Kordia antarctica: one gene and its partner. The protein of the gene in region 1 interacts with the protein of each later gene in a pairwise test. Links are inferred from orthologs where the notes say so. Each region holds a gene or a part of one and is shown in the gene's direction. Other genes may lie near its edges. The genes, in order: IMCC3317_RS00475 and topA.

Region 1 (11,467 bases):
ATTGTGGTGCCGATTCTAAATAACATTGATCATAGCCAAAATTTTTCGCTGCTTCCAAACATTTGGTAAATAATAATTTCCCGTATCCATTTCCTCTCGTTTTGGTTAAAAAGTACATTTTTTGCAATTCACATACATTGTCTTTGGTATCGCGTAATTGCTTGATTCCTGCGCCGCCAACAACTTCTCCATCAACTTCGATTACAAAATACACTTCGCGTTCGCCTTGATATGCTTCAAACATTGCGTCCGTTTCTGGATCTTCATATGCAGTTCCAACTTTTGGAATGTCATATTCAGGAAATGCCGCTCTGATAAAAATTGCTATTTCCTTATTGTCTTTTTGTTGTATCTCTCTAATAATCATTAAGATGTAATTTTAATATCGTATTTATACAATAAACCGTGAATTTCTGAACGTGAAAACTTCGCTTTTTTGATTTGATTTACTGTTGGATCAATGTTATAATTATACGCGGAACTAAAATCTGCCTTTCCCAAATTCGTATTTTCAAAAATAGCGGCTGTCAAATCGCAATCATCAAAAACGGAATTTTCTAAATTAGTTCCTGTAAAATCTGCTTCACGCAAATTAGAGGTTCTAAAAGTCGTTTGCTTTATTTTTAATTCGGCAAACGAAGCCAATTCCAACCTACAATCTTGAAAAGTTACCGAAAATAGAAAATCAGTACATTTGCTAAAATCAACACCTAACAACTTACAATTCAAAAAATCGACTTCATTAAACGAGGCATTTTTCACTTTCGCATTTGTCATATCGCACGTATCAAACGTACATTCTAAAAACGAGATTGCGTCCATATAAACACCTTCAAATTTACAATCGACAAACGTACAATTGTCGTATTCTCCTTTCGGGAAAGTTTGTTGTGTGTAATCGATCTTTTCAAAAACTTGATCTTGCTGAAATTCTTGACTCATTTTTGTATGCGCTTCAAATAGAAATTATGTAGTTTTGCGATGCCGTGAAGATAGTAAATTTGGTTGTTTGTTGCTAGTTGTTAGTTGCTGGTTCGAGATTATAAATTACGAAGCGCCATTTCGATACATTTTCATTGCATGAAAACACTCAAACTGACGAAAATTAAAAATACATGAAAAAACTCATCATTATTCCAATACTATTGCTCATCGTGAGTTGTAAAGTAAAAGAAAAACCGCTCTTTGTAAAGGTTGACAATATTGTTATTGTAGATGCAACTTTGGAAACTATTGAGTTGACAGCAGATGCGTATTTTATAAATCAAAATGATGTCAGCGGAAGCTTGGAAAGTAAAGGAATTGAAGTATTTGTAAATGATATTTCAGTCGCAAATGTGACTTCTGAATCTTTTGAAGTTCCTGCGCGAAAAGAATTTTCAATTCCCCTAAAAGTGATTATTCCAACAAAAGAAGTCTATGAAAATAATAAAAATGGACTTTTGGATGGAATTCTAAATAGTATTGTCAATAAAAAAATGAAAGTTCAATATAAAGGAACGATTACGTATAGTACGTTTGGTTTTTCGTATGATTATATTGTTGATAAAACCCAAGATGTAAATATAAAATTTTAGTGCAAAACTCACACGAAACATACATGAAACGCTGTTTGCAGTTGGCTGCAAATGGTTTGCAAACCGCGATGCCAAATCCTTCGGTTGGCGCTGTGATTGTGTATAATGATGTGATAATTGGCGAAGGTTACACAAGTGCATTTGGCGGAAATCATGCAGAAGTAAATGCGATTCATTCGGTAAAAGACAAATCGTTATTAAAAGATGCTACAATTTATGTTTCACTCGAACCATGTAGTCATTTTGGAAAAACGCCGCCGTGTAGCGAATTCATCATCAAACATAAAATTCCAAAAGTTGTCATTGGAACGATTGATCCGTTTGCAAAAGTAGCTGGAAAAGGCATCGCTAGGCTTCAGGATTCCGGTTGTCAAGTAACTTTAGGCGTTTTGGAAGCGGAATGTAAAGTTTCAAACAAACGATTTTTCACGTTTCATCAGCACAAACGTCCGTATATAATTTTGAAATGGGCAGAAACGCAAGATGGTTTTATTGATAAAATTCGACATGAAAATGATCCGATTCAACCAAATTGGATTACGAACAAATTTTCCCGTCAATTAGTTCATAAATGGCGAAGTGAAGAAGCGGCAATTTTAGTTGGAACGAATACTGCAATTACGGACAATCCGAAATTAAATACACGCGATTGGCATGGAAAAAATCCTGTGCGAATTGTGTTGGATAAATCATTGCGAATTCCAGAAAGTTATGCTTTGTTCGATCAAACTATAAAAACAATTGCATTGACGGAACAACTAAAAGAAAATTCAGAAAATATCATTTTTGAAACTATCGATTTCTCAAAAAATATAGCCGAACAAATTTGTGAAGTTTTATACAAACACGAATTACAATCGGTTATAATTGAAGGTGGAAAACAAACCTTGCAAACGTTTATTGATAGTAATCTTTGGGATGAAGCACGAATTTTTAAAGGAAATGTTCAATTTCAGCAAGGAATTGAAGCACCAAAACTAGAAGGAAATCTTCAATCAGAACAAACTATTTTAGATAATTCATTATATATTTTTACGAATGATTAAGAATCTTATTTTCGATTTTGGCGATATTTTTATCAACTTAGATAAACCTGCGACTGCGCGCGAATTGGAAAAACTTGGCATTACTGATTTTACGCCAGAAATGGTAGAAAAGAATCAAGCATACGAGAAAGGTTTGATGAACACAGAAGATTTTGTCGATTTTTATTACACAAAATTTCCAAACACAACCAAAGAAGGTTTAATCGAAGCTTGGAACGCTATTTTATTAGATTTTCCGACACATCGGTTGGAGTTTATTAAACAATTAGCCAAAGACAAAAAGTATCATTTGTTGTTATTGAGTAATACGAATGATTTGCATATTTCGTGGATTCAGCAAAATTGGGGAATGGAATTATATACTGAATTTGTAGCCTGTTTTGAGCAGTTTTACCTTTCTCACGAAATGAATTTAAGAAAACCTGACGCAACTATTTATGAATTTGTAGTGCGTGAAAACGATTTAAAACCTTCCGAAACTTTATTTATTGACGACACAAAAGAAAATACAGATTCCGCCGAAAACTTGGGAATTCACGTTTGGAACTTAATTCCAGGCGAAGAAGATGTTATAGATTTGTTCACGCTTAAAAAATCGTTATTTTGATTTACCTCATCCTAAGTATTTTAATTTCGAGTTCGATATTTGTCATTTTTAAACTCTTTGACAAATACCAAATTAATACCTTTCAAGCAATTGTTATCAACTATTTTGTAGCATTTTCATGCGGATTTTTCTTTTATGGAAATGGCGCAACAATTTCTGAAATCTCGCAAAAACCCTGGATTGTTGGCGCAGTAATTTTAGGATTTCTGTTTATTGCTATTTTCATCGTAATGGCGCGCACAGCACAACAAAATGGACTTTCCGTAGCTTCCGTTTCCGGAAAAATGTCAGTTGTAATTCCTGTCGTTTTTGCTGTGATTGTCTATAAAGAACAGTTGAGTATCTTGAAAATTATTGGAATCATTTTAGCATTAGTTGCTGTTTATTTAACAACTGTTAAAAAAGGTGGCGGTTCGTTTGATCGAAAGAAATTACTGTTCCCTGCGTTGCTTTTTGTAGGTTCGGGAATTATTGATACTACTATTAAACATATTGAAAAAACGTCTGTTGTTGACGGCGAAACGCCTATTTTCTCAGCAGCAATTTTTTCGTGTGCGGCAGTTATAGGAATTGTTATAATAACGCTTCGACGCGATTTTAAGATTACTGGCAAAACAATCCTTGGCGGAATTGCCCTCGGAATTCCGAACTTCTACTCTATCATTTTTCTGTTAAAAGCATTGCGACCAGATCAATTGGGCGATAGTTCTACGGTTTTTCCGATTAATAATGTTGCGATTGTAATGTTATCCACTATTTTTGGAATACTTTTTTTTAAAGAGAAGTTAATCTTGAAAAACTGGATCGGAATTGGAATTGCGATTTTAAGTATTGTGCTGATTGCGATTTCGGCACAACAGTTATAATTTTATCTAAGTTCACAATATAAATTGAAGCACTCATTTCTTTTCTGCAGTGTAGTAATTATTTTTCGTTAAAAATTTTTGAAGCCTTGGAGAAAATTTAGAAAAATAATTGCGATTTTAGCTTTTTCAGCTAAAAACACCTCTGGAAAAGTGCCCTTTCTTTTGTTTCTTTTCTTTGGGCGAACAAAGAAAAAGAAAATAAAAAAATGATGAGTCAGTAATTTAAACAAACTACTCTTGGACTCTGGAAATTTTATCAGTAACGAATTCATTAAAATTATAAATACTTGGAGACAAAAGACACCTACAAAACCATTGATATTCCTTCAGAAGAAGTACTTTTCAAAGACAGAAATAGTAAATTCTTTGGCTATGCGTTTCCTGTTTTCAATGAAGATGATGTAAAAGAACAGTTGGAAGCATTGAAAAAGAGTCATCATTCTGCACGGCATTTTTGTTATGCGTGGCAATTTGGTAAAACTGAACCGTTTCGCTTTCGCGCGAATGACGATGGCGAACCTTCCAATAGTGCAGGAATGCCGATTTACGGACAAATTCAGTCGTTTGATGTTACCGATATTCTAATTGTAGTTGTCCGCTATTTTGGTGGAACAAAGCTTGGCGTTGGCGGATTGATTAATGCGTATCGTACAGGCGCACAATTGGCATTAGAAGCTTCTGAAATTCTAGAAAAAACTATTAATATTGATTATTTACTCGTTTTCGATTATAAAAACATGAATAAAGTCATGCGCGTAGTGAAAGAGCGAAATTTGAATATTATTACACAAAAACTAGAACTCGATTGTCGTATTACGATTTCCGTACGTCAAAAAGATGCGCAACAGATTTTTGAATTGTTTGAGAATTTGTATGAGATTGAGGTTAAAGAGTTGGATTGAATTGACGATTCTTAATCAAAACAATCCAAGACTTCAACATCTTTTGTTAATTATCTAAGTAGATTTATCACAGTATCACCAGTAGAACCTCCACAAATTTGGAACAGGTCTACTTTAGCTATTTCTTTGCAAAATTCTTCTTTTTTGAAATTTTCAATAGTTTTCATTTTAAATAATTTAATGGTTATAGTTTCTAAATATACATTTTTTGAAGGCTCCAGCGATTTTTAACGAAAAATACATCCTATTCTGTGGAAAAAGAATCCAGAACGTGTTATTTTTATTGAGCTTAAATTGATTAATATGAACGTTTGAGTTCTTGCAAATTTTTGTTAGATGTAATTAATCCGTTGATGAGATAATTTCTTAAATCATCTAAATCATCATGCGGAACGTACTTTGCCCATTTGGTTTCTGTGGTAATGACTTTTATTTGCCGCAATACTTTCCGAGTTGCTTCTGCGGTACGCAACATATAATTAGACGTATAACTTGGTTCTTCTTTATGAAAATACTGGTATTTGTTGGCAAATTCACTTTTCTTAATGAAATATAACTTTTCGACTTCATTGTCCTTGTAAAAACTTGTCCATTTGGCAAAACCGACTTTCGAATCAATTCGAGAATTCGAATCATCCGATTGTAATCGCCACTTACAAGTAGCGGCTCTTCCCCAATGTGAAGAAATCCTATATACGCCATCATTGGTATAAAAATACTGACTACCAGATTGGCTTACATATTGCGGCTTTTTGTCCTTTATGATTTCAGGATCAACCGTTTTGAATACACAATATGTATTTTTAAAGAAATTTTGTGAAGTATATTTTAATTTCATTAGTACCTTGCAACCGTTTATTTTTGTCAAAGCTACAAAATGTAACGCGATGTTTATATAGATAAAAAAAGGTTTGGCACAATAAGTGATTTAACCTGCGTTATTACTAAAGAATAAAGAACAAAAGAATGAAGAACATAAAAAAGATTGCATGTCTGTTTTTGGTAACTTGTATGTTTCAAGTTGTTGCAACTGCACAAGAAAGCTTGGCTTTTAAAAGTGGTGAAAAACTAACATTTACAGCATCTTACGAAATGTCTGGTTTTATGACACAGCTTGCTCAAGTAAGCATGGAGACATCGGAAGTGAAAACATCTAACAATACATTATTACATTTTAAATGTCGCGCAAATACGTTTACAAAATTTGACGCTTTCTTTAAAATTCGTGATGTATATGAATCTTATGTAAGCAAATATTCATTGCTTCCTTTATTATACAAAAGAGACATTCAAGAAGGTGGTTATAAAAAGAAAATGAAATATGTGTACAATCAGAAATCGAAAACTGTAAAAAGTACACAAACCAAACGTAGAGGAAATGGTACCGATTGGGTTCAAGATAAAAATTTTAGCATTAGCAATGATGCAATGGACGTAATTTCGACCTTATATAATTTGAGAAATTTGCCTATTGATAACGCTAAAGTTGGTGACACAAAGACATTTAAAGTTTTGTTTGACCGAGAAGAAACGTCAATTACTATTAAATATGTTGGAAAAGAAACGGTAAATGCTGGAAATTTAGGTCGAAAAGAATGTTATAAACTTCAAGTTTTGACTTCTGGCGATTTCTTAAAATCTGGAACACTTTGGCTTACCGCAGATGCAAACAAAGTGCCTGTACAAGCAAGATTTACAATTCCTATTGGAAGCGGAACGTTACAGTTAACAAACGCTTCTGGCTTGGCTAATTAATCATTAAAACCAAAAAATTAACATCATGAGAATATTATGTATTATCCTCGGGAGCATTGCTGCCGTATTAGGTTTTCTACTTTCATTTTTCTTAGATAATTTCGCATATATTCCTGTTGTTCTAGGATTTGCTTTTGGAATTGCAGCATTGATTATTTCTAAAAGAAATGGATTACGTGAAAGCGTTCCTAAGTTGATTATCGCATTGTCATTTCTGGCGGCAGCCATTACAACAATGAATTTATTTAGAGAAAATAAAGTTGCGGAAGACGTAAAGCAAACCACAGAAGAAAAGAAACAACAAGAAAAAGAAGATATTAAGGAAATTGAGAATGAACTCGAAGACCTTGAAGGAGTAGAATAAATTATAGAAAAGTTCATCAAAAACAGAACTGATGGATTTTTTTTATGCCTAATAGTGAGCATTTTCACGTTTTTTAAGAACTATAATAAGCGTATTTTAATATATTTGAAAATCTTAAAAATTACTATATGAAAAAATTAGTATCCTTAGCGCTATTAGTAGCAATTGGATGTGGTACAAACCAAAAAACTGCGGATAAAAAAGTGGTTCGGAATTTGGATCCAGTTCCTTACGGGAATACCATTACAGAAGCTGAACTGAAAACGCATCTATACATCTATGCATCTGATGAGTTTGAAGGTAGAAATACTGGAGAAGCTGGACAGAAGAAAGCTGTAGCTTATTTAAGAGACGAATACAAGAATTTAAACATTCCTGCAGCGCAAAAAGATGGAAATTATTTCCAAAATGTACCGCTACAAAAAGGAAGTAGTCTAAATTCTGAGTTAACTATCAATGGAAAAGCATATACTTTTGAAGATCATTTTTTAGCGCTTAGCGCGAATACAAACGGTACGACTAACTTTTCCGAAATTGTATATGTAGGATATGGAATTGACGACGAAAAGTATTCTGATTATAAAGGACAAGATGTTGCTGGTAAAATGATTTTAATAAAATTAGGAGAGCCAACACAAAAAGATGAAACATACGTAATATCTGGAACTAAAGATGCGAGCAAATGGTCTGCAAACATTAGACAAGAAATGGCTTCAAAAATTGCGACTGCTAAAGAAAATAACGCAAAAGGTGTTTTATTTTATGTAGATGAATATTACCCACGTTTTAAAATGCGGTTCAATTATGTGAAAAACAGTAGTAGAATTTCTTTAAAAGGAGAAGAAGATTCTTTTTATAGTTACTTTGTGAATGATGAATTAGCGACAGATATATATCCAACAATTGCAACAGATGAAAACGCTACAACGGTTAAGGTAAATGCAACATTGGTAAATAATAATGAGTCAAATGATCTCAACTCAGAAAATGTAGTTGCTATTATAAAAGGTTCGGATACGCCAGAAGAATACATTGTAATTTCGGCGCATTTAGATCATGAAGGTGTAAAAAATGGTGAAATTTATAATGGAGCCGATGATGACGGTTCTGGAACTGTGGCGATTCTTGAAATTGCAGAAGCATTCAGAAAAGCACAAAAAGAAGGAAATGGTCCAAAACGTTCTGTTGTATTTTTGCATGTAACTGGAGAAGAAAAAGGATTATTAGGTTCGAAGTATTACACAGATAACCCAATTTTTCCATTAGAAGATACAGTCGTTGATTTAAATATTGACATGATTGGACGTATTGATCCTAAACGTACGGAAGGCAATCGTAACTATGTGTATTTAATTGGTGCTGATAAATTGAGTACGGAACTTCATAACATTTCTGAAGAAATAAACAAAAAGTACGCAAACATTGAGTTAGATTATAAGTACAATGACGAAAGTGATCCGAATCGGTATTACTATCGTTCTGATCATTACAACTTTGCAAAAAACAATGTTCCTGTAATTTTCTATTTCAACGGAACACATGACGATTACCACAAGCCAACAGATACGCCTGATAAGATCAACTACGATTTATTGACAAATCGTACGCGTTTGGTATTCTACACCGCTTGGGAATTGGCAAACAGAGAAAACAGAATTGTTGTAGACAAAGCAGCAAAGTAAATAATATTACATCTAAAAAATTAAAAAGCTTCCGTAACTGGAAGCTTTTTTTTTGATCTATTCGTATCACGTAGAATTCCGTGTTTTTTAAAGTCACGTAATTTTTCGCTTAAAAAAACTCTTTGTAACAACTACTTTTATCATTCAATTATAAAACCCTTACCTATTATGAGTTTACAAGTTAATATTACGAACAGCAGCGGAATTTCATCAAGTGACGTACATTGGATTTGCTTCGGATTAGACAGCGATCCAGCAACAAGTTCTCCATATTGGAGTTACGTAGATGTGGATGCTAAAGGAAATGCTTCTCTAAAAAAGTTTACAAAAGGACAAGACTGTTCTAAGCTCTTCAATACAGTTGATACGCTAAGTACATTTAACGGATTACCAGCAATGTGGTCTGGTCAATTTTTATTCTCTTTCAAAAAATTGCCAAATGTATTCAATGTTGTTACTGGCGCGCAACACGATTTAGGTGTTCAAACACCACCATTTACGCCAGGAACTGCAGATGCTGACACTTTATTTGTAGTAGTAGAATTTACAAACATCGGAACTGAAATTTTTGCCGATTGTACCATTGTTGACTACTTCTCTGCTCCAGTTTCTATTGAAGTTGTTGGAAAAACTACAGCATCAAACGGAATTTTAAAAGCAACGAGTACACGTGATTCAATTTTTGATGGAATTACAGCATTAGGAAGTCCTTGGAGTAGCTTGGTTATGAAAGACAAAGCAGGAAACAACATTCGTGTATTAGGATCACAACATGCGGTACAAACAAATCCTGCATCAATTCCTACTACAATTTATGATGCGTATGTAGATGCTTGCTGGAAAAACTTTAAAACAAATACACTTACGATGAACTGTCCAACATTTGGAAAATATACAGGAACGGTAAATGCTTCGAACGAATTCGTATTTACACAAGCTAAAAAAGCGAACGTAACTGTTCAAAAACCAGGACCAGGAAAAGCATATGATATTTTTGGTTGTGTTGGTACGCTAAATGCACCGAATAATACACCTTTGGGAGAAATTGCAGCTATTTTAGGTGCTTCTCTTAACAGAACAACATTAAGCAATAGCGCGAATGATACGCAGCCAAATTGCGATGTAGCTGGATTTTATAAAGTTCAAAACGGAGTTACTAACGAATATGCGAATATTGTACACCAAAATTACAAATCAGGAATCTATGCATTTCCTTTTGATGATGTATGTAGCAATAACAATCCGTTGATTGATGTACAAAATCCAACAAAATTCAATATCACATTATCAGATTGGAGTTAAATAAACTTTTAACTAAAAATTAAAAGAGGTTGTCTAAAAAGTAAAATTTTAAGACAACCTCTTTTTCATAAAACGTGTGTGTTACTGACTAGCAATCAAACCAATTAGTTGGACAAACAGCTGGAGTCATGTCGCACAAATATCCTTTTTTTGTTACTTTAACAACTGTTGTTTGTTGTGTCGTTGGCAAAGCGCCTCCAGTAACACTATCATTAAGCGATACAATGTTTTCTTTGCGAATTGCTAATGTTTTAAAATTCTTTTTTTTCATAATGTTTAAATTTTCAAGTTAATACTAAAGTAAAATAGCTATGTGAACTATTTACAAATAAGTACTCTCAAGATCATTTTGTTACCCAAATTTTCACTTTAAATAGTTTTTAATACGATTTAAATACTTTCATAAGATAAAAAACTAACGTGTAACTACATTTCTTACCAAACTGAAAATAAGGTATTTATACGCTATTCCAAATGAATCATTATCTATAACTTTGATTACTAACAATTTAAAACACCTTTATTATGGCAACGAATTTAAAAGCAACGATGACGATTCCGAAAAATGGACACAAAATATGGACAGATATGATGCAAAATCCATCAAATTTCAAAATACCTGAAGGAGTTAACGAAGGCGATTTTATGGCAGCTTCGTATGCAAAATTTTCTGATGGCGTTTCTGTATTTGGCGGAATTGCAGTTGGAACGGCTGATTATAATTATCCAATGTTTAATGTGTTTGACAAAGATTACAACCAAATTGGTGGCTGGCCAATTGATCCAAGTGATTGGGAAGGTTTTGGTGTCACTTCTGTTGAATTTGCACTGAATGATGCCGAAGATCCAATGTATACGATGGAAATTGTGGAAGCGAGTTAAAACACTTACTTCAATACAGATACTAAAAAAGCGAACTTCTCAGTTCGCTTTTATATTTTGAAATAAAATGACGCTTATTTGTGAACCTGACACTCATGACCTAAACATTCTGATACACAGTCAGATCCTGCTGTAACACCACCACCTTTTAGGTCAATAATAGTTGCCAAAGAAATTGTCATTTTGTTAAGCTTTAACGATTGTAAGTTCTTTTTTTTCATGGTTTAAAAGTTTTTTAGGTTAAGCAATAAAGATAATAAGAATGCTTTTTTAATCGTTACGGGGAAACCATCGTTGACGTATGAAAGTAAATACTTTTGCTACGGTTAAAATTGATATTGATCTGATTCATGAAAAACCAAACAAACACAATTGGTAAGTATTCCTAAAAAATCTCCTATTTTTGCTGAATGAACATAAAGTTGCTCGCTATTGGACGAACTGATGACAAACAATTACTACAATTGATTGATCAATATGTAAA
Region 2 (11,565 bases), 2.6 Mb from region 1 along the record:
TTCTTGGAGTAAATTTGGTAAATCTTTATATGCATCTGGTCCAACGACCATATCTACAATTTTTTCTTCTTCTAAAAATTTACTCTTTAAGCGTTCTGCCATACAACCCAAAACGCCAACTTTCATTTTCGGATTTATTCGTTTAACGGCATTGTATTTTTCCAGACGTTTCCGAACGGTTTGTTCTGCTTTATCTCTAATAGAACACGTATTTACTAACACCAAATCAGCTTCTTCCAAACGATTTGTGGTATTAAATCCTTCTTTCGCCAAAATAGAAGCAACTACTTCGCTATCGGCAAAATTCATTTGACAACCATAACTTTCAATGTATAGCTTTCGGGTATTCTTTGGATTTTCAGCTAAAACAATAGATGCTCCTTGTTTGTCTTCGTCTATAATCTTTTCTATCATTGTGTAATCTTCTGCGTAAATTTTTGGTCAATATTTAAGATGCAAAGATAGGATTATTTCAAAACAAGTGACATAATGACATGTTAAATAAAAAAGTTTCCAAATAACGCAACCATTTTAGTAAATTTGTATCTACAAAGTAGATCAATCAAAAACAACCAGAATCATGAAACTTACCTATGTATTTTTATTTTTAGTCGGATGTCTTTTTATATCGTGTTCCTCTGACGATCAGCAATATGAGTATTACAATGTAGCAACACCAATAACGTTGAGTGTTGCAGAATTACGATCTTCCGTAGCAGTTTTACCTTCACAAAATATTGTAGAATCTGGAAAAATATATGCGTATGAGCAGTATATTTTTGTAAATGATAAAGATAAAGGTGTGCATGTAATTGATAATAGAAATCCTTTGCAACCAATAAAGATCAACTTTCTTAAAATTCCATTAAACAGAGATATTTCTATAAAAAATAATTATTTATACGCTGATAGCGGAATGGACTTAGTGGTTTTTAATATTGCCGATATAAATAACATTCAGCAAATTGGACGCGTGGAAGATGTCATTGAAAACTACAATGTTGAATATCCTGAAAACGCTCAATTGTTTGAATGGGAAGGCTATGATTATGCTACCGATATTATTGTTGGTTGGAATGTTGTCGTAGAACGCAGAGAAATTATAAATTATGATTACGAATCCATTAATGTAAGTTCTTCAGGCGGCGATGTTGCTACTGGAAGTGGCGGATCGTTAGCGCGATTTAAAATTGTTGATGATTATTTATATGCGATTGATGCTAGTAAAATAAATGTATTTGATATTCAAAACTTAACGTCGCCTGTAAAGGTTAATGAAACGTATGTTACTTGGGAAGCAGAAACTATTTTTCATACTGATAACAAATTATTTATCGGAACTAGATCGGGAATGTTTATTTACGACATTTCACAACCAAGTTCGCCACAATACATTTCAGATTTTGATCATTTAAAATTTTGTGATCCTGTCGTTGTAGACGGAAACTACGCATATGTAACGCTTCGTGCTGGCGCAAGTTGTATGGACGGCGAAACGCAAATGCTAGAAAGTAGATTGGAAATTATAAACATTTCAGACATTTACAATCCACAATTAGAACAAACCTATTTTATGGACGAACCTTATGGTTTAGGAATCAAAGGAAATAGATTGTTTATTTGCGATGGCGCTTCTGGCTTAAAAGTATACAACAAATTAGATGTATCAAGCTTGCAATTACTACAAAACTATGCAAACATTAACGCATACGATGTAATTCCTTTAGGAGACAAATTACTAATGATTGGAGCCAACACACTCACACAATACAACTACACAGATACAGGAATTGAACTTCTGAGCGAGTTTACAATTCAGTAAAATTATGTAACGAATTCTTTTTCCGAAGTGTAGTAGACATTTTTCGTTAAGAATTTTCGAAGCCTTGGAGAAAATTTAGAAAAATGAATGCGGTTTTAGTTTTTCAGAGAAAAAACTAAAAACACCTCTGGAAAAACGCACTTTCTTTTGTTGAAGCCTGTGCTGAACTTGATTCAGTATTCTTTGTGCGAGCAAAGAAAACGAAAATAAGAAGTAGAAAATTAAGTTTTTAATTTAAAATATCCTTGGAAATTCTTAAAGGTGGTTTTTTATAAATAATCATGCTATACTAAAAAGTTGATGAACTTTTGCAATCAATTTACAAGACTTACAATAATTCTTCTATTTTTGTTATTCAACTAACTAACCAAAATACTCATGAATAAGAATTTATTAATTGAAAAAATTGAAAATGCAAAATATTTATCCTTCGGAGATATCTTTAGTGAATCTATTGAACTTTTCAAGAAAGTTTGGCTACAAGGCTTTATAAAAATCTTATTGGAAGGAGTTTTAGGAATTTTATTAATAATCCTTTTTCAAGTACCAATCCTATTAATCATAGGCTCTTTTGCTTTTACAACAAGTTATATGGGCGAATCAGCGGCACCAGTTATGGCGTTACCAATGTTAGTATTAATCTTTGGGTTGATGCTTTTAGCAATCGTTGGAGCAGGAGTGTTTACAATGGCATTATCCGCTGGTTTTTATAGAATTTGTAAAATTAAAGATTTCAATGAAGTAGGTTCTGATGATTACTTTTATTATTTGAAAAGAAAATATTTTAGAAAAATGGCACTTTTAGTAATGGCTTCTATCGGAATCTCTATTGTTGCAATGTTATTATGTTTTTTCCCTGTATATTTTGTAATGATTCCAATTGCCTTCTTTACACTAATATTTACGTTCAATCCAGAATTAAGCGCAAGCGATATTATCAGCGTTGGTTTTAAAATAGGAACTAAAAAGTGGGGAATTACATTTGCACTAATGATCGTCTCAGGGTTTTTGGCATCGCTTGTTGGAGGAATACTATGTGTAGTAGGAGTGTTTTTTACAGCTTCATTTAGTTACTTACCAATATACTTTGTTTACAAACATGTAATTGGTTTTGATGATGATTACAGAGTCGATTCTATGGAAATGAAAACAATAGAGTAATACATAAAATACATACTCTATAAAAGCCTATCACAAAAAGATAGGCTTTTTTATGCTTTCTCGGGAACCTTTTCAAAATTGCACGCGTCTATATATATAGAACCGTTAACAAAACCATATTATGAAAAAACAACTTTTAAAAACTACACTACTCGCACTTATAGGATTTTTATCATTTTCATGTTCTGATTTAGATGATAATGAAGAAATTGGAACTGTAGACCTTGTAAACCTAATTGAACAAGAATCTGAATTATTCGGTTTAATTGAGCGTGTGGCGAAAACAGACGATGAAGACGAAATTACCTGTATCAAATTTTTGTATTCATTTACAATGTTAGAATTTGACAGTAGTCTCATGGTAGTAAATCAACATGTCGTATCAAGCGATCCGCAATTTAGTGTATTACTAGAAAATATTCCAGCGGGAAACAGCATCGGAATCAGCTTTCCAATACAAAGTACGCTAGCTAGTGGAGAAGAATTTCTAATTCAAAACAAAGACGAACTCAAAATCGCTATTGATGATTGTATTGCTTTGCAACAAGATCAAATTGCAGGGAATTGTCGCCAACTATTACAAGAATGTGTTTGGATTGTAAGTCACGACGATCAAACGGTAGATGCGTATGAAAATGCAGTATTTGATGTCGCTGACGATGGAACTTTCAAATTTTACAACAACGGAGAACTGCATGAAGGAACTTGGATTGTATACTTCATTGAAGACGAATTGCATACCAATGTTACTTTTGATGAACCAGGAATAACGGCTGACGATTGGAATTTTGATTGGAAAACTCAAATCTTACCAGACAATATCATGACGTTTACAAACTCGAATGAATCATTTACACTGACGCAAGAATGTGAAGAAGAAAATTACTGTACACAACTCATCTTTTCGGAATGCGAAGACGTAGTTGGATCTGAAATTTCTGAATTTGTATTTCAAGATTACATACCTTGCATTCTACAAATCGAAGATTTAGCCGAATTAACAACAGATGACACCATTGCGTTCTACGAAACAGTAACAGACGCCGATACGGAAACAAATCCGCTATCGCAAAGTTCGTATCAAAACACGTTGCCAGAACAAACAATCTATGTACGTGTGTATTATTTGACAATTGATGAGTTTTTCATAATTCCAATTACAATCAGATCGACGAGTTGTTAAGAGCAATTCAAATACAAAACAATCAAATAGACCAAACGTTTTTGGAAAACACACACGCAGGAACACATAACATAAAAGGTTTAGTCAAGGGCGATGAACTAGCGCAAAAAGCAGTTTATGAAGCTCTTGCGCCTAAAATGTTGGCTGCGTGTCAAAACTTTATTTCCGATAAAACAGTTGCAGAAGAAGCTATGAACAATGGTTTTGTAAAAGTCTTTTTCAATATAAAAAAATACAAATCAGAAGGAAGCTTTGAAGGTTGGGTTCGTAAAATTATGGTGCGCGAAAGTTTATCTTTTCTGCGAAAGAAAAAATTCCGTATTGCTTCTCAAAGTGAGGAAATTCTACAAAAGCAAAAAACCTACCAAAAACCGATGGAAGAAACGTCGGAAATTCAACGACTCATTGAACAACTTCCGATGGAATTTAAACTCGTTTTCAACCTATATGCAATAGAAGGATACACACACAAAGAAATAGCAGCGTTGCTAAAAATACCAGAAGCAACCTCCAAAACACGTTTATTCAGAGCGCGCACAATTTTAAAAGACCAATTACAAACCACAAAACAATCCAATGGAAGACTTTGATTACATAGATGCGCTTGCCCAAAGCGAGCTTTCAAATCGTACAGCAGTTCCTTCAGCGGATGGTTGGAATATTATTCAGCAAAAAATGAAGCGTGCAAAACGGAAAAAATTTCTCGTATTCTTTTTGCTATTTGCGTTGATATGTTCGTTTGGAATCTATCAAGCAATCAATTTTAACTCTGAAATAGATAGCAATTCAGTAACGAATAAAAATTTGGAGCAATTCAAATCTGGAAACAATAACAATTCAAACCAACATAAAAATACGGACTCAAATTCGAGTTCACTTTCAGATTCACTTTCAACTTCAACTTCAACTTCGATTTCGGATAAAGATGCCAGTCAAGCTGGAACAAACACTGCAGGAACACAAACTACCACACAAAAAAATCAGTATCAAACTGCTAAAAATACAAACACAACTTCAATTTCGAGTTCAATTTCATTTTCAAACACAACCTTAGAAAACACAGAAGAAGAATTTCTTTTAGAAGCCGCTGGAGTAAAATTAACTCCTTGGGAATTAATAACACCTGAAACACTCAAAAGGAAACGTAAAAAACGATCTAAAAAAGCCAAAGCAGAAAAAGTCTATGAAAACTTAGATTTAATGATAGGACTCAACGGATTTTTTAAGCCAAACGATTACGAATTCTTCAAATCGTATGTAATTGAAGTATCGTACACGGAAGAAAAAAAGTTAAAAAACAACTATTATCTCAACTATGGAGCTTCCGTTCAATTTCGGAATTTACGCTTCAAAAACGATGCTGGCAGTTTCAATAGAGGTGAATTGAGTCTAAATTTGCTCACAAGTTTAGAAAAAAGGTTTGGAAATTACGGAGTAGAAGCTGGCGCATATATTGGGTATGAGTTTTACGCTCCAAACAATAAAATTTTTGACAGCAAAATAGCGAACTTTTTTGAACGAAAAATTAATTACGGATTAGCCACTACATTGAACTACAAGAAAATTGGACTCGTTTTTAAATATGAATTTTCTCCGTATATAAACTACCTCGGAAATAAGAGGTTTGGAGGATTTACAATTGGTGTAAAATATGATTTCTAAACCCTTAAAAAGTGATTCATTCTAAGTGTGCAAAAAGTATAAACACAAAAAAAATGTGTCAATAATTAAAAATCTATATACTTTTGTACTCTGAAAAAATCATATATGGCAAAGAATCTGGTAATTGTTGAGTCACCTGCAAAAGCAAAAACGATTGAGAAATTTCTTGGGAAAGATTTCAAAGTAGAATCGAGTTTTGGACATATTGCTGACTTACCTTCCAAAGAATTAGGTGTAAATGTTGATGGCGATTTTGAGCCAGAATATGTAGTCTCTGATGATAAAAAAGCAGTTGTAAAAAAACTGAAAGACTTAGCGAAGAAAGCAGAAATGGTTTGGCTCGCTAGTGATGAAGATCGAGAAGGAGAAGCAATTGCATGGCATTTATCGGAAACATTAAAGCTTACGCCAGAACGTACAAAGCGAATTGTATTTCACGAAATTACCAAAACTGCCATTCTAAAAGCAATCGAAAATCCAAGAGATATTGATTATAACTTAGTAAATGCACAACAAGCCCGAAGAATCTTAGACAGATTAGTAGGTTATGAATTGTCGCCAGTACTCTGGAGAAAAGTAAAAGGCGGATTATCTGCAGGAAGAGTACAATCGGTTTCGGTTCGTTTAATTGTAGAGCGCGAACGTAGTATTCAAGAATTCAATCCGCAAGCAACTTTCAAAGTAGCTGCCGAATTCCTAAACTCAGAAGGAAAAAAATTCAAAGCCAGACTCAATAAAACATTTCCAACACACAAAGCAGCAAAAGATTTCTTAGCTAAAAATGTTGGCGCCAACTTCAAAATTGCCAATTTAGAAACAAAACCAGCAAAAAAATCGCCAGCAGCGCCATTTACCACATCAACCTTACAACAAGAAGCATCGCGAAAGCTATATTTCTCTGTAAGTAAAACAATGACCTTGGCACAGCGTTTATATGAAGCTGGGTATATAACATACATGAGAACGGATAGTGTAAACTTGTCTAACGATGCAAAAAGCGCAGCGGAAGCAGAAATCACTCGTGCTTATGGAAAAGAATACAGCAAGCCAAGAAACTATAAAAGTAAATCAAAAGGCGCACAAGAAGCGCACGAGGCAATCAGACCTACCATTATGGAAAACCATTCGGTACAAGCTGAATACGATCAAGTTCGTTTATATGAACTCATCTGGAAACGTACTGTAGCTTCTCAAATGAGCGATGCGCAATTAGAACGTACCAACGCAAAAATTGAAGCAGATACACATGGCGAACGTTTTACTGCAAACGGTGAAGTATTAAAATTTGAAGGTTTCCTAAAAGTATATCTTGAAGGAAAAGATGATGACGAAGAAGAGCAAGACGGAATGTTGCCAACGTTAAAAGTTGGTGAGCAACTTGCCAATGAATACATTTCGGCGACACAACGTTACACACAAGCGCCATACAGATTTACGGAAGCATCTTTAGTAAAGCAACTAGAAGAACTAGGAATTGGAAGACCGTCAACATACGCGCCAACCATTTCTACGATTCAAAACAGAGGGTATGTTGACAAAGGAACTGTTGATGGAGTAGAAAGAAAATACGAGCAACTAACATTAGAAGGTGATAAAATCATTGAAAAAGAACTCACGGAGAAAGTAGGTTCAGACAAAGGAAAGTTAGTGCCAACGGATATTGGAATGATTGTAAATGATTTCTTGGTGAAAAATTTCGCTTCGATATTAGATTACAACTTTACTGCAAAAGTAGAGCAAGACTTTGATAATATTGCGGAAGGAAAAGAAGAATGGAAAGTGATGATGAAAAACTTCTATAATGACTTTCATCCAAAAGTAGAAGACGTAAAAGAAAATGCAGAACGTGAATCAGGTGAACGAATTTTAGGAAAAGATCCTGAAAGCGGAAAACAAGTAAGTGTGCGTTTGGGTAAATTTGGACCGATGGTTCAAGTTGGAACCGTTGACGATGAAGACAAGCCTAAATTTGCAAGTCTGAGTCCAGATCAACAACTAAACACCATCACTTTTGAAGAGGCAATGGATTTATTTCAGTTGCCAAAAGCACTTGGAGAATACAAAGGCGAAACTGTTGAGGTAAACAATGGACGTTTTGGTCCGTATGTGAAATTGGGTAAAAAATTTATTTCTCTTGATAAAGGAGAAGATCCTTTAAGTGTGGAAATGGACAGAGCTTTAGAGTTAATTAAAGCACGTGAACTAGCAGATGCGCCAATTGCTCAATATGATACTCATGACGTAACCAAAGGAGTTGGGCGTTTTGGTCCTTTCCTAAAATGGAATGGAATTTTCATTAATGTGAATAAAAAATATGACTTTGATAATCTTTCGCAAGAAGATATTGAGCAATTAATAGAAGAGAAGAAGCAAAAAGAAATAGACAAAGTCATTCATAATTGGGAAGAAGAAGGAATCCGCGTTGAAAAAGCACGTTGGGGAAGAAGCAATGTTCTTAAAGGAAAAATAAAAATAGAACTTCCAAAAACGGTTGATGCTTCAAAACTGACGTTGGAAGAAGTTCAGAAGATGATTGAAGAGAAAACTCCTAAGAAAAAAGCAAAAGCGAAACCAAAGGCAAAAGCGAAAGCGAAACCAAAAGCGAAAAAATAATGGAGTTTGAATTTTTATCGCCTGTCAATGATGTATTGATGGCTCATAATGAATTACTATCCCAACAGGCATTAGGAAATCAAATAGACATTCACACATCTAAAAATGGAATTCCTGAACATGTGATGACTGCAAAATTTGCAATCATTGCTGTATTGGAAAATCGTAGCGATATCAATTATTTGGGCGAAAAACTCAATCTATTAGAAATTAGAAAAGCATTATACAGTCTATTTCCAGGAAACTGGCAGCATAAAACTGTAGATCTTGGAAATTTACACAAAGGAGCATCGGTAGAAGATACATATGCGGCTTTAAAGGCGATTATGGAGCCGTTACTCAAAAATAATATCATTCCTATCATTATTGGCGGAAGTCAAGACTTAATGTACGCAATGTACAGAGCGTATGACAAGTTGGAGCAAATGGTAAACGTCGTAAATGTTGACAGTAAATTCGATTTCGGAGTTGTCAACCATGCGGTAAGTAATCATTCGTACATGGGAAAAATTATCATGGAAGCACCGCACAATCTGTTTAATTACAGTAACATTGGTTATCAAACCTATTTCAATTCGCAAGAAGAAATAGATTTAATGCGAAAATTATTTTTTGATACCTATCGTTTAGGAAAAGTATCAAACGACATTAGTATTGTTGAACCAATTACGCGTGATGCTGATATTGTTGGAATTGATTTATCAGCTGTAAAAGCATCTGAAGTAAGCGGAAATCAAAACACATCGCCCAACGGATTAGATGGGAAAGAAATCTGTGCTATCAGTCGGTATGCGGGAATTAGCGACAAAGTATCTTCCTTTGGAATCTTTGAATATAAAAATTCAAAAGATGAAGAAATTACTGCGATGTTAGTGGCGCAAATGATTTGGTATTTTATGGAAGGTGTAAATTATCGTGTTAATGATTATCCATTTGCATCAAAAGATGATTATTTGAAGTATATTGTGCCCAGTGATGTAGAAGAGATGATTTTTTACAAAAGTAACAAGACGGAAAGATGGTGGATAGAAATACCATTTATTTCAAGTTTGAATAATAAATTAAAAAGACATACGTTATTACCTTGCACACACCAAGATTATTTGAATGCTTGCAATCAAATTATCCCTGAAAGATGGTGGATGGCGTATAAAAAAAGTATTAATTAAAGAAGCGTGTTAAGAAAACCTTAAAATTATATTTAAAAAAAGCAATTCTAAACTATTAGTTTTTAGAACAAAAAATTGTTTTTTTAAAAATAAATAGATAGGTTTACGCCCTTAAAATCTATAAAAAACGTATTAACCTCAATAATTCCGTATGAAAAAGATTGTTGTATTAGCAGCCGTTTTAGCATTTCTTTATAGCTGTGGCTCTAAAGATCGAGGTGAGCTAGTCGGTGTCAAAGGTAAAAAATGGCATCCTGAAAAGCCTTATGGTATGACGCTAGTTCCAGGCGGATCCTTCATCATGGGTAAATCCGATGATGACATTGCTCAGACCAAAAACGCACCTACTAAAACCGTTACAGTACCTTCGTTTTACATGGACGAAACTGAAATCACTAATAGTGAATACAGAGAATTTGTGTATTGGGTAAGAGATTCCATTATCAGAACAAAATTAGCTATTCTAGCTGATGAAGAAGGGAAAACAGATCCTGCTGACGATGGTATTGCAAAATTTGCATTCAAAGATGTAGATACTGCAAATCAAACACAGTGGCAAAAATATAATCTTGATAACTATGTAGGTCTTGGAGTTACAGGTTATGAAGGTAGACGACTAAATCTCGATGAAGAGTTGATTTGGGACATGTCTGAAATTCCAGATGAGTTCTATGCTGAGGTAATGGATTCTATGTTAATTCCAGAAGCAGAATCATACAATGGACAGCGTACAATTAACTGGACAAAGGTAAGATTCCAGTATACATGGATGGATATTGAGAGTGCAGCTAAAAACAAAGGTTTAAAGCGTACGGAATTCATCAAAAGAGAAAATCTAGAAATCTATCCTGATACAACTGTTTGGATTAGAGACTTCGAATACTCGTACAACGAGCCAATGCATAATGACTACTTTTGGCATGATGCATACAATGACTATCCTGTAGTTGGTGTAACTTGGAAACAAGCAAAAGCTTTCTGTGAATGGAGAACATTAAAAAAGAATATCTACAGACGTGAAAGAAAACGTCATCAAGTAAATAGGTTCAGATTGCCTTCAGAAGCAGAATGGGAATATGCCGCTAGAGGTGGACTCGAAGGAGCTACATATCCTTGGGGTGGACCTTACACAATGAATGACAGAGGATGTTTCTTGGCGAACTTTAAGCCATTAAGAGGAAACTATGCAGCAGATCAAGCTTTATATACCGTAGAAGTTGATGCGTACGAACCAAATGATTTTAACCTATACAATATGGCTGGTAACGTAGCAGAATGGACAGCATCGTCTTACGATCCTAGTTCATACGAATACATGTCTACAATGAGTCCAAACGTAAATGATACACTAAACGCTCGTAAAGTAATTCGCGGTGGATCATGGAAAGATGTTGAGTACTTCTTACAAGTAAGTACAAGAGATTTTGAATACAGAGATTCCGCAAGAAGTTATATCGGATTTAGAACTGTACAAAGCTACATGGGAACTGATGTAGTTGGAGCAGGAAAAAGATAGTAAAAACTAAAAATACTAAAATTTAAACCACGGTTATCCCAATACTTAAACTTTATTAACTAAACACTAAACTAAAAATTAGATTATTATGGCAAAGAATGGCAAGATCACGCTGACGAACATGGTATATGGACTTGGAGCAGCAATTGTAATTGTAGGAGCATTATTTAAAATTCAACACTGGCCTTATGGAAGTGAAATTTTGACCGTAGGAATGATTGTAGAAGCACTCGTATTTACTTATTCTGCCTTTGAAAGGCAAACAAACGAATTAGACTGGTCATTAGTATATCCTGAATTATCAGGAGGTTCTATGAAAGCAAAAGCTAAAAAAGATGCAGAAGCTACTGATGCAGAAGGAATATTATCAAAGAAATTAGATAACTTATTAAAAGATGCTAAAATAGACAGCGAATTAATGGCTAGCCTAGGAACTAGC

Evidence for each region.
Region 2: the proteins of IMCC3317_RS00475 (region 1) and topA interact in binary tests that used the Escherichia coli proteins (3 or more experiments, as listed by UniProt). The link is inferred for Kordia antarctica from one-to-one orthologs.

Annotation. Positions count from the first base shown.
Region 1 is NZ_CP019288.1:93,096-104,562, reverse strand. Bases 3,199-6,190 are described here. They hold IMCC3317_RS00475 (IMPACT family protein), read left to right. Parts: upstream 3,199-4,383; coding sequence 4,384-4,998; downstream 4,999-6,190. Other genes in these bases: IMCC3317_RS00465 (DUF3108 domain-containing protein), read left to right, coding at 5,965-6,190; IMCC3317_RS00470 (hypothetical protein), read right to left, coding at 5,297-5,836; IMCC3317_RS00480 (EamA family transporter), read left to right, coding at 3,227-4,096; IMCC3317_RS00485 (HAD-IA family hydrolase), read left to right, coding at 3,199-3,230. Outside these bases: IMCC3317_RS00505 (GNAT family N-acetyltransferase), read right to left, coding at 1-367; IMCC3317_RS00500 (pentapeptide repeat-containing protein), read right to left, coding at 367-942; IMCC3317_RS00495 (hypothetical protein), read left to right, coding at 1,116-1,577; bifunctional diaminohydroxyphosphoribosylaminopyrimidine deaminase/5-amino-6-(5-phosphoribosylamino)uracil reductase RibD, read left to right, coding at 1,601-2,623; more of IMCC3317_RS00485, read left to right, coding at 2,616-3,198; more of IMCC3317_RS00465, read left to right, coding at 6,191-6,753; IMCC3317_RS00460 (hypothetical protein), read left to right, coding at 6,779-7,117; IMCC3317_RS00455 (M28 family peptidase), read left to right, coding at 7,246-8,799; IMCC3317_RS00450 (beta-1,3-glucanase family protein), read left to right, coding at 8,968-10,101; IMCC3317_RS00445 (hypothetical protein), read right to left, coding at 10,190-10,372; IMCC3317_RS23190 (hypothetical protein), read left to right, coding at 10,627-10,983; IMCC3317_RS00435 (hypothetical protein), read right to left, coding at 11,058-11,204; 23S rRNA (pseudouridine(1915)-N(3))-methyltransferase RlmH, read left to right, coding at 11,394-11,467.
Region 2 is NZ_CP019288.1:2,738,750-2,750,314, reverse strand. What follows is about bases 5,598-8,687. They hold topA (type I DNA topoisomerase), read left to right. Parts: upstream 5,598-5,933; coding sequence 5,934-8,441; downstream 8,442-8,687. Other genes in these bases: IMCC3317_RS11335 (formimidoylglutamase), read left to right, coding at 8,441-8,687; IMCC3317_RS11345 (hypothetical protein), read left to right, coding at 5,598-5,828. Also shown: tRNA (N6-isopentenyl adenosine(37)-C2)-methylthiotransferase MiaB, read right to left, coding at 1-411; IMCC3317_RS11365 (LVIVD repeat-containing protein), read left to right, coding at 581-1,822; IMCC3317_RS11360 (hypothetical protein), read left to right, coding at 2,201-2,983; IMCC3317_RS11355 (hypothetical protein), read left to right, coding at 3,105-4,166; IMCC3317_RS11350 (RNA polymerase sigma factor), read left to right, coding at 4,208-4,756; more of IMCC3317_RS11345, read left to right, coding at 4,743-5,597; more of IMCC3317_RS11335, read left to right, coding at 8,688-9,610; porK (T9SS ring complex lipoprotein PorK/GldK), read left to right, coding at 9,762-11,126; porL (type IX secretion system motor protein PorL/GldL), read left to right, coding at 11,215-11,565. UniProt on the Escherichia coli protein: Releases the supercoiling and torsional tension of DNA, which is introduced during the DNA replication and transcription, by transiently cleaving and rejoining one strand of the DNA duplex.